2 regions of the Kribbella sp. VKM Ac-2566 genome follow, and region 1 is predicted to be linked to the other one. Evidence: riboswitches for the same ligand, from Rfam matches in the RefSeq annotation. Region 1 holds a riboswitch; the other holds the start of a gene.

Region 1 (4,895 bases):
GCGGCCGACCGGGGAGTCCTCGCCGAACAGGGACGCGCCGGAGCGGCTGGTCGACTCCCACTCGCTGAGGGCCAGGTTGCGACGTTCCAAGATCGCGGCGAAGACGTCCTCGCGGATCCGGTAGTGGTCCTTGCGTGAGCCGGGCAGCCGTTCGCGGGTGATGAAGGAGACCTGAAGCAGCTGACGTACGGCGCCGGACACGGCCGGCTGGCTGATCTGCAACGCCTCGGCGAGCTCGGCCGCCGTCATCGTCCCGGTCGGGCTGACCAGCATCGCGCCCATCACCCGCGCCGACATCGTCGGTACGCCGCTGTTCGCCAGCACCCCCGCGAAGCGCTCGACGAACTGGCTGACGGCCTCCCGGCTCGGTTCCTGCACCATGGTTGAAGCTTACAGTAATTTGATCTATCGCAACTATCACAGACTTCTGATAATTTGAATTCATGACCTCGACCATCGATACCGGAGGGCAGACGCTGACCGGCGCCCGCCGCTTCGGTGTGCTCATCGCACTGTGTCTCGCCGTGCTCGTGCTCGGTCTGGACACCACCGTGCTCAACGTCGCGCTGCCGACGCTGGCGAAGGACCTGGAGGCGTCCACCAGTCAGCTGCAGTGGATGGCGAACAGCTACAACCTGGTGCTCGCCGCGTTGCTGCTGCCGGCCGGTCTGCTCGGCGACCGGTACGGGCGGCGCAAGATCATCGCGATAGCGCTCTCCCTGTTCGGCCTCGCGTCGCTCGCCTGCGCGCTGGCGGACTCGGCCGGCCAGCTGATCGCCGCCCGCGCGTTCCTCGGCATCGGCGCGGCCATGATCGTCCCGGTCGCGCTCTCGCTGATCACCGTGCTGTTCCGCACCGCGGAGGAGCGGAAGAAGGCGATCGGGTTCTTCGTCGTTGCCAACAGCATCGGTATGCCGCTCGGCCCGATCGTCGGCGGTCTGCTACTCGACCACGCCGGCTGGCAGTGGATCTTCGTGATCAACATCCCGATCGCCTTCCTGGCAGCGCTAGCAGTCACGCTGCTCGTCCCGGAGAGCCGGAGCGCGAGCCGCCCGGCGATCGACTGGCTCGGCATGATCCTGTCGAGCGCCGGTCTCGCGGCCCTCGTGTACGGCGTGACCAAAGCAGGCGAGGCGTCCTGGGGCGACACCGTGACGATCGTGTTCCTCGGGCTCGCCGTCGTACTGATCGCCGGGTTCCTGCTGTGGCAGCGGCGCACCAGCGAACCGTTGATCGAGCTGCGGCTGTTCAGCGAGCGGGTGTTCACCGGTGGCGCCGTACTGCTGACGGTATCGGTGTTCGCGATCTTCGGGTTGCTGTTCACGATGCCGCAGTACTTCCAGGGCATCAACGGATCGGACGCGCTGCACACCGGTCTCAAGTTGCTGCCGTTCATCGGCGGTATGACGGTCGGCGCGAAGCTGGCCGAGCCGGTCGAGGCGAAGGCCGGCACGCGGCTGGTGGTGATGTCCGGGTTCGTGGTGATGGCGGCCGGGTTCGTGCTCGGTGCCTTCACCGAGCTCGGGACCGGGTACGGGTACACCGCGATCTGGTTCGCGGTCGTCGGCTTCGGCCTCGGATGCTCGATGCCGCAGGCAATGAACGCGGCGCTCGGCGTGCTCGACCCGGAGCGGGCGGGGACCGGATCGGGCCTGTTGCAAGCGTTTCGACAGGTCGGCGGGACGGTCGGCGTCGCCGTACTCGGCACCGTGCTGAACTCGGTCTACCGGAGCAACGTCGACACCGCCGGGTTGCCCGCGCAGGCAGCCGACGCGGTGGAGAAGAGCCTGGCCAGCGGGCTCGCGGTCGCCGAGAAGGCTGGTTCGCCGGAACTGCTGGACAATGTCCGGGACGCGTTCGTCAACAGTCTCAACACCACGATGTGGGTCTCGGCCTGCATCGCCGCCGCCGGCGCGATCCTCGCCGCGGTCCTGATGCCCGCGAGAGCCGAGAAGCCCTCGCAGGATGCCCTGATGGGAGTAAAGCAGGACGCCTGACCAGACGAAGCAGCGCCCGCTCCCCGACACGAGGAGCGGGCGCCGCGACGTGCGTCAGCTGAGCTCGAGACCCGGGTACAGCGGGAACTTGTCGAGCATCTCGGCCGAAGCGGCCTTGGTCTTGTCGGCGACACCATCGGCCAGCACGTACTTCGCCTTGGACGGGGCGCCCGCCGCGGTCGTGGTCGGCGTGGTCGAGGACAGGACGTCGACGATCAGCTCCGCGACCAGGTCGAACTCGTCGCCGCCGAAGCCGCGCGTGGTGAGTGCCGGCGTACCGATCCGGACACCCGACGTGTACCAGGCGCCGTTCGGGTCCCGCGGTACGGCGTTCCGGTTCGTGACGATGCCCGCGTCGAGCAGCGCCGACTCGGCCTGCCGGCCGGTGATGCCGTACGACGAGACGTCCAGCAGCACCAGATGGTTCTCGGTGCCGTCCGTCACCAGCTTCACGCCACGCTTCATCAGGCCCTCGGCCAGCGTGACCGCGTTGTCGGCGACGGCCTGCGCGTACTCCTGGAACGACGGCTGCCGCGCCTCGGCGAGTGCGACTGCCTTCGCGGCCATCGTCTGGCTGAGCGGACCGCCCAGCACCATCGGGCACCCGCGGTCGACGGCGTCGGCGTACTCCGGCTGGCAGAGCACCATGCCGCCGCGCGGGCCGCGCAGCGACTTGTGGGTCGTGGTCGTGGTGACGTGCGCGTGCGGGACCGGGTCGAAGTCGCCGGTGAAGACCTTGCCCGCGACCAGGCCGGCGAAGTGCGCCATGTCGACCATCAGGGTGGCGCCGACCTCGTCGGCGATCTCACGCATCCTGGCGAAGTTGATCTTGCGCGGGTACGCCGAGTAGCCGGCGATCAGGATCAGCGGCTTGAACTCGCGCGCCTGCTCGGCAACGAGGTCGTAGTCGAGCAGGCCGGTCTCCGGGTCGGTGCCGTAGGAGTGCTGGTTGAACATCTTCCCGGAGATGTTCGGCCGGAAGCCGTGCGTCAGGTGACCACCGGCGTCCAGTGACATGCCGAGCATCTTCTGGTCCCCGAGCGCCTTGCGGAGCTTGGTCCAGTCCTCGTCGGTCAGGTCGTTGACGTGCTTCGCGCCCGCCTCGGCCAGTGCCGGGGACTCGATCCGCTGCGCCAGGATCGCCCAGAACGCGACCAGGTTCGCGTCGATACCGGAGTGCGGCTGGACGTAGGCGTGGGGCGCGTTGAACAGGGCCTTGGCGTGGTCCGCGGCCGCCTGCTCGACGGTGTCGACGTTCTGGCAGCCGGCGTAGAAGCGGTGCCCGATGGTGCCCTCGGCGTACTTGTCCGACAGCCAGTTGCCCATCGTGAGCAGGGTGGCGGGGGAGGCGTAGTTCTCGCTCGCGATCAGCTTCAGCGAGGACCGCTGGTCGGCGAGTTCGGCCTTGATCGCGTCGGCGATGGTGGGTTCCACCGCGGCGATCACCTGCAGCGCGTTGTTGTACGCGGCCGACGCGGCGGCGGCGTCGAAGGACTGAGTCATCGTTGTCTCTCCTGCGGTTGCAGTGGGTCGAAGGCACCCAGGCGCACGGTGCCGACGGGTTTCGCTCCCCGGTGGTTCTCCACCTTCAGCGCGCCAGTCGCGACTCGCTCACCCTATCGTGCGTTCGACAATGCCAGCGAACGGTGTGGTCCGTGGCAGCGTCCCGAACACACCGCCCCAGTCGTTGGCCAGCCGGGACACCACGAACGCGTCCGCGACCTCCGGCGTCGAGTGCCGGATCAGCAACGAAGCCTGGAGACACAGGGCCATTCGCGCGGCCAGTCTGCGAGCACCGGCCTCGGCGTTCTCGATGTCAGCAAGCGCTTGCAGTACGTCCTTGACCGCCGCATCGAGCCGCGCATCGGCACCCTGCACCGAGCCGACCTCGAGCAGCCACGCCTCGAGCGACTCCGGCCGGCGGAGCGCACGCAGTACGTCGAGCGCGTTGACGTTGCCCGATCCTTCCCAGATCGAGTTCAGCGGCGACTCCCGGTAGAGCAGCGGCAGCCCGGACTCCTCGACGTACCCGTTGCCGCCGAGGCACTCCAGCGCCTCCGCGACCATGAACGGCGTCCGCTTGCACACCCAGAACTTCGCGAGCGGCAGCCCGATCCGCCGGAATGCTGCTTCCTTCGGGTCTGAGGAATCCACTGCGGCAGCCAGGCGCATGGCGAGCGCGGTGGCTGCCTCGCTCTCCAGCGCGAGATCGGCGAGCACGTTCTGCATCGCGGGCTTGTCGGCGAGCAGGCCGCCGAAGGCCGACCGGTGCTGCGTGTGCCAGCTCGCCTCGACGAGTGCGCGCCGCTGGAGCGCGGCCGAGCCGAGCACGCAGTCCAGCCGGGTCGCCGCGACCATCTCGATGATGGTCCGTACGCCGGCGCCCTCGTCCCCGAGGCGGTACCCGATCGTGCCGTGGAACTCGACCTCGCTGGAGGCGTTCGAGCGGTTGCCGAGCTTGTCCTTCAGCCGCTGCAGGGCGAACGGGTTCCGGTTGCCGTCGGCAAGGACCCGCGGTACGACGAAGCAGCTCAGCCCGTCCGGCGCCTGCGCGAGGACCAGGAAAACGTCCACCTGCGGGGCCGAGCAGAACCACTTGTGCCCGTTCAGCTGGTACACGTCGCCGGCGGGCGTCGCCGTCGTGAGGTTCGCCCGTACGTCGGAACCGCCCTGCTTCTCGGTCATCCCCATCCCGGCCAGGACGCCGTTCTTCGACGCGGCCGGCAGCCGGCGTACGTCGTACTGCGTGGAGGCGAGCTGCGGGACCCACTCCTTCGCGAGTTGCGCGTCCGCCTTGAGCGCGGGCACGGCGGCGTACGTCATCGAGATCGGGCAGCCGTGGCCAGGCTCGACCTGCGACCACAGGTAGAACCCGGCCGCGCGGGTCAGGTGCGGTGA
Region 2 (4,895 bases), on a different contig from region 1:
TCGACTCCGGCATGTTCCAGTGCGCGGATCAGAGCCTGTGCCCCGGTCAGCAGCTCACTCATGGGTGCCTTCCCTCAGTCCTGTCACGATGTGGCCTTGATGGCTTTTCGCGACCGATCCATCCTCGCTTGTGGCTGTCGTCCGGGCACTACTGGGTCGCAGATAGTCGCCCTGGCAACAAAAAACCCCCTCCGCCGGGTGGGCTGAAGGGGGCGCGCTCGACTCTGTGGTCGCGTCAGTCGGCGCGCCGCACAAGTACGAGGAGAATCGATCGCATGTAGGCATTATTCGCCCGCGGACCGCGACCCGGTCAAGTTGGACGCCGCCGTGTCTCATCATTTGGTACGACCGTCCCTAGATGCAGACAGCGCCTTCGGAGGCGGAGCGGACCAGGCGGGTGTACTTGCCGAGGACGCCCTTGGTGATGGCCGGGGTCTTCGGGGTCCAGCCCACGCGGCGGCGTTCGAGTTCCTCGGGGTCGACGTGGAGTTCGAGGGTGCGGTTCTTGACGTCGAGGGTGATCCGGTCGCCGTCCCGGACGAAGGCGATCGGGCCGCCGTCGACGGCTTCCGGCGCCACGTGCCCCACGCAGAGTCCCGTCGTACCGCCGGAGAAACGGCCGTCGGTGAGCAGCAGGACGTCCTTGCCGAGGCCCGCACCCTTGATCGCGCCGGTGACCGCGAGCATCTCGCGCATGCCGGGGCCGCCCTTCGGGCCTTCGTACCGGATCACCACCACGTCGCCGGGATTCAGCGAGCCGACCGCGTCCATCGCACCACGCTCGCCGTCGAACACCCGCGCCGTACCTTCGAAGACGTCCGAGTCGAAGCCGGCGCTCTTCACCACCGCGCCCTCGGGCGCGAGCGAGCCGTGCAGGATCGTGATGCCGCCGGTGCCGTGGATCGGCTTGTCCAGCGCGCGGATGATGGTGCCGTCGACATCGGGTGGCGCGATGTCGGCGAGGTTCTCGGCCATCGTCTTGCCGGTCACCGTCAGGCAGTCGCCGTGCAGCAGGCCGGCGTCGAGCAGCGCGCGCATGATCACCGGGATGCCGCCGACGCGGTCGACGTCGGTCATCACATAGCGGCCGAACGGCTTGAGATCACCGAGATGCGGGACCCGGTCGCCGATCCGGTTGAAGTCGTCCAGGCTCAGATCGACCTCGGCCTCACGGGCGATCGCGAGGAGATGGAGTACGGCGTTCGTCGAGCCGCCGAGTGCCATCACCACGGCGATCGCGTTCTCGAACGCTTCCTTGGTGAGGATCTGGCGGGCCGTGATGCCTTTCCGCAGCAGCCCGACGACGGCCTCGCCGGACCTGCGGGCGTACCCGTCGCGGCGGCGGTCCACCGCGGGCGGGGCGGCCGAGCCCGGGAGCGACATGCCGAGGGCTTCGGCGGACGCCGCCATGGTGTTGGCGGTGTACATGCCGCCGCAGGCACCTTCGCCGGGGCAGATCGCGCGCTCGACCGCGTCGACCTCGTCCTGGGTGATCAGGCCGCGGACACAGGCGCCGACCGCCTCGAAGGCGTCGATGATCGTGACGTCCTTGTCGCCGAGCTTGCCCGGCATGATCGAACCGGCGTACAGGAACACCGACGCCAGATCGAGCCGGGCCGCGGCCATCAGCATGCCCGGCAGCGACTTGTCGCAGCCGGCCAGCAGGACCGAACCGTCCAGCCGCTCGGCCTCCATCACGGTCTCGACCGAGTCCGCGATGATCTCGCGGCTGACGAGCGAGTAGTGCATGCCGACGTGGCCCATCGAGATGCCGTCGGACACGCTGATCGTGCCGAACTCGAGCGGGTATCCAGCGGCCGCGTGCACGCCGTCCTTGACCGCCTTGGCGAGCCGGTCCAGCGACAGGTTGCACGGGGTGATCTCGTTCCAGCTCGACGCGACGCCGATCTGTGGCTTGACCCAGTCGTCGTCCCCCATCCCGACCGCGCGCAGCATGCCTCTGCTGGCGGTCGCTTCCAATCCGTCGGTGACTGTCCGGCTGCGGGGCTTCACATCGACCATGCCGCCCACCCTATTCCTGGGTCGCCGCCCAGTAAGGTGCGGTGGGTGATCGATGACCCGTACGGCGACCAGCAGTTGGTGGAGCTCTACGACCTGGACAACCCGGCCGGGGAGGATCACGACTATTACCGCGCTTTGGCCGAGGGCACTGCGAAGGTCCTGGACTTCGGTTGTGGAACCGGTCTGCTCACCCGCTCGCTGGTCGCGCCCGGGCGCGTGGTGATCGGCGTCGATCCGAGTCCCACCATGCTCGGGTACGCGCGGCGGCAGCCCGGCGCCGACGCCGTCACCTGGATCGACGGCGACCACCTGGTGGTGGAGCCGACCGGCGATGTGGATCTCGCGGTCAGCAGCGGCAACACGATGATGCACGTCGCGGAGCACGCAGCCGCGGTCGCTGCGCTGGCGGCCGCGCTGCGTCCCGGTGGCGTGCTCGCCTTCGAGTCGCGCAATCCGGCGGCACGGGCGTGGGAGCAGTGGACGAGCGAAGCGACGTACGGCGAACGGGACACGGTGGCCGGGCACCTGAAGGAGTGGCTCGAGCTGATCGAGATCGCGAACGGGCGCGTGACCTTCGACGCGCACAACGTCTTCGAGGACGGGCGCGACGCGGTCTACCGGAACGTTCTGTACTTCCGTTCTGCCGACGAGATCACGGCTGATCTGCGCGCGGCGGGCTTCTCGGACGTCGTGATCGAAGGCGGTTGGCACGGAGAACCGTTGACCGAGGCATCACGTCTGCTGGTGGTGCGCGCGACGAAGTAGGCTGGGCGCACCGCGACTGGCGAGGGTGGAGTACCACCGGGGAGCGGGTGTGTTCGTACAGTGTTCGTACAGGGCGTCGTCCGCCTGGGCGCCTCCGATCCGATCGGAGGTCCTGATGCGTTTGCGGTACGGCATGAATCCTCATCAAGCGGCGAGCCTCGACTCTGCGCCGTTCACGGTGGTCGCGGGTGAGCCGTCGTACATCAATGTTCTCGATGCGCTGACCGGATGGCAGTTGGTGCGGGAGGCTGCTGAGCGGTTCGGCGTACCGGCTGCGGCGTCGTACAAGCATGTGTCACCGGCGGGTGCCGCGCTCGGCGAGACGGTGGCGGCCGCGTACACCCGTGCGCGGGACGCTGATCCGAAGTCGTCGTACGGCGACTTCGTGGCGGTCTCGCATCCGGTGGATCTCGAGTTGGCCATGCTGCTGAAGCGGGTGGTGTCGGACGGGATCATCGCCCCCGGGTACGACGAGGGCGTGGTGGAAATCCTCGCCGCGAAGAAGCGCGGGACCTACCTGGTGCTGGAGGTCGACCCGGAGTTCGAGCCGCCGGCCGAGGAGGTGCGTGAGCTCTACGGAGTGCGGCTGACGCAGGAGCGTGATGCGCTGCCGGTGCCCCGCGACCTCCCGGACGACGTGGTGCTGGGGATGATCGTCGCCCGCTACACCCAGTCGAACACGGTCGTGATGGTGAAGGACGGGATGACCATCGGCATCGGCGCCGGGCAGCAGTCGCGGGTGGACTGTACGAGGCTCGCCGGTGAGAAGGCCGCACTCTGGTGGGCCCGCCGTTCGGCCGATCCGCTCACCGGTGTCTCGATGGTCTCCGACGGTGCGCTGCCGTTCACCGACAACGTCGTGGAGGCCCAGCGGTACGGCGTTTCGCACATTGCCGAACCGGGCGGTTCGATCCGCTCGCCCGAGGTGGCGGCCGCCTGCGCGGCAGCCCGGATCACGTGGTCGGAAACCGGGATCCGCCTGTTCAGGCACTGAGCAGATAGTTACCTGAGGCAACGGCTCCGCGGACCTCGGCCGCCGTCTGCTCCGCATCGAGCCGACTGGTGTCGATCGCGTGCGGCTCGAGGGCGCCGAGGTCCGCGAACGCACCGTGCAGACCGGTGAGCGCGTCGGCGTCCGTCAGCTCGGGGTGGGGCCGGTCTTGCCCGCGCCGCAACGTCGTACCGAGGTCTGGACGCAGTACGACGTACGACATCGTCCACTCCCCCGCCTTGGCGGCCTCGCGGAACGGGGCGAGGAACCAGGGCCCGATGATGCCGTCGACGACCACGTCGTACCCACCGCGCGCGTACACGCTCACCGTCGCGACGATCGCCTCGACGACCACCTCGTTCTGGCGGTGCGCTCCTGGCAGGTACGGCGCGATGAAGCCGGTGCGGATGCCGCGGTAGAACTCGTCGGTCGTCAGGTGCATCGTCGGCTGCGGCGCGCCGGTCGCGACCATCCGGGCCACGGTCGTCTTACCGGAGCCCGACGGGCCGGTCAGCAGGAGGACGTTGCTCATGCCGCCCGACGCTAACCAAGCCCGCCGCCGAACGGCAGTCTTTTGTTTTCGCCGGCGCGGGACGTCAGCCGCCGGCGACGCTCGGGAGGATGAGGAGCTCGTCGCCGTCGGTGAGCTTGGTCTCGAGCCCCGAGAGGTCGCGGATGTTGTCGTTGCCGAGGTAGATGTTCACGTGCCGGCGGACCGCGCCTTGCTCGTCGGTGAGGCGGCGGCGGAGCGCCGGGTGGTCGGCTTCGAGCGCCGCGAAGACCGAGGCGACGGTCGGCGAACCGTCCACCTCGACCTCCACGCGTTCGGCGCCGCCCGCGAACGGGCGCAGCACCGTGGGTAGGCAGACCGCGATCATCCGACCCCCTTATCCCAGCACCGCTGCTCGCACGGTGAGGACATCCGGCAGGTGGCGCGCGACCTCGGTCCAGCTGTCGCCGGCGTCGGCGCTCGCGTAGACGCAACCGTCCCGCGTGCCGACGTACACACCGGCAGGGTCGGCGGTGTCGACGGTCATCGCGTCCCGCAGCACCGGGGCGTAGGACACGTCCGGCAACCCGGCGGCCAGCGGCTCCCAGGTCGAGCCGGCGTCGCGGG

Evidence for each region. A riboswitch is a leader RNA that binds a small molecule or an ion and turns the genes downstream of it on or off. The one in region 1 is predicted to bind ZMP and ZTP.
Region 2: it holds a riboswitch for ZMP and ZTP, as region 1 does, so the genes downstream of both, EV647_RS35780 (5-aminoimidazole-4-carboxamide ribonucleotide transformylase) here and EV647_RS32165 (glycine hydroxymethyltransferase) in region 1, are expected to answer to the same signal.

Annotation. Positions count from the first base shown of each region.
Region 1 covers NZ_SODT01000013.1:299,784-304,678, forward strand. The annotation lists gene EV647_RS32155 (GbsR/MarR family transcriptional regulator) at 1-381, opposite strand, end outside; gene EV647_RS32160 (DHA2 family efflux MFS transporter permease subunit) at 444-1,997, shown strand; gene EV647_RS32165 (glycine hydroxymethyltransferase) at 2,052-3,500, opposite strand; ZMP/ZTP riboswitch at 3,529-3,611, opposite strand; gene EV647_RS32170 (acyl-CoA dehydrogenase family protein) at 3,609-4,895, opposite strand, start outside.
Region 2 covers NZ_SODT01000014.1:394,863-399,757, reverse strand. The annotation lists gene EV647_RS35795 (acetolactate synthase large subunit) at 1-62, opposite strand, end outside; gene ilvD (dihydroxy-acid dehydratase) at 355-2,022, opposite strand; gene EV647_RS35785 (trans-aconitate 2-methyltransferase) at 2,068-2,787, shown strand; ZMP/ZTP riboswitch at 2,790-2,884, shown strand; gene EV647_RS35780 (5-aminoimidazole-4-carboxamide ribonucleotide transformylase) at 2,903-3,781, shown strand; gene EV647_RS35775 (AAA family ATPase) at 3,771-4,310, opposite strand; gene EV647_RS35770 (ubiquitin-like small modifier protein 1) at 4,375-4,656, opposite strand; gene EV647_RS35765 (exo-alpha-sialidase) at 4,666-4,895, opposite strand, start outside.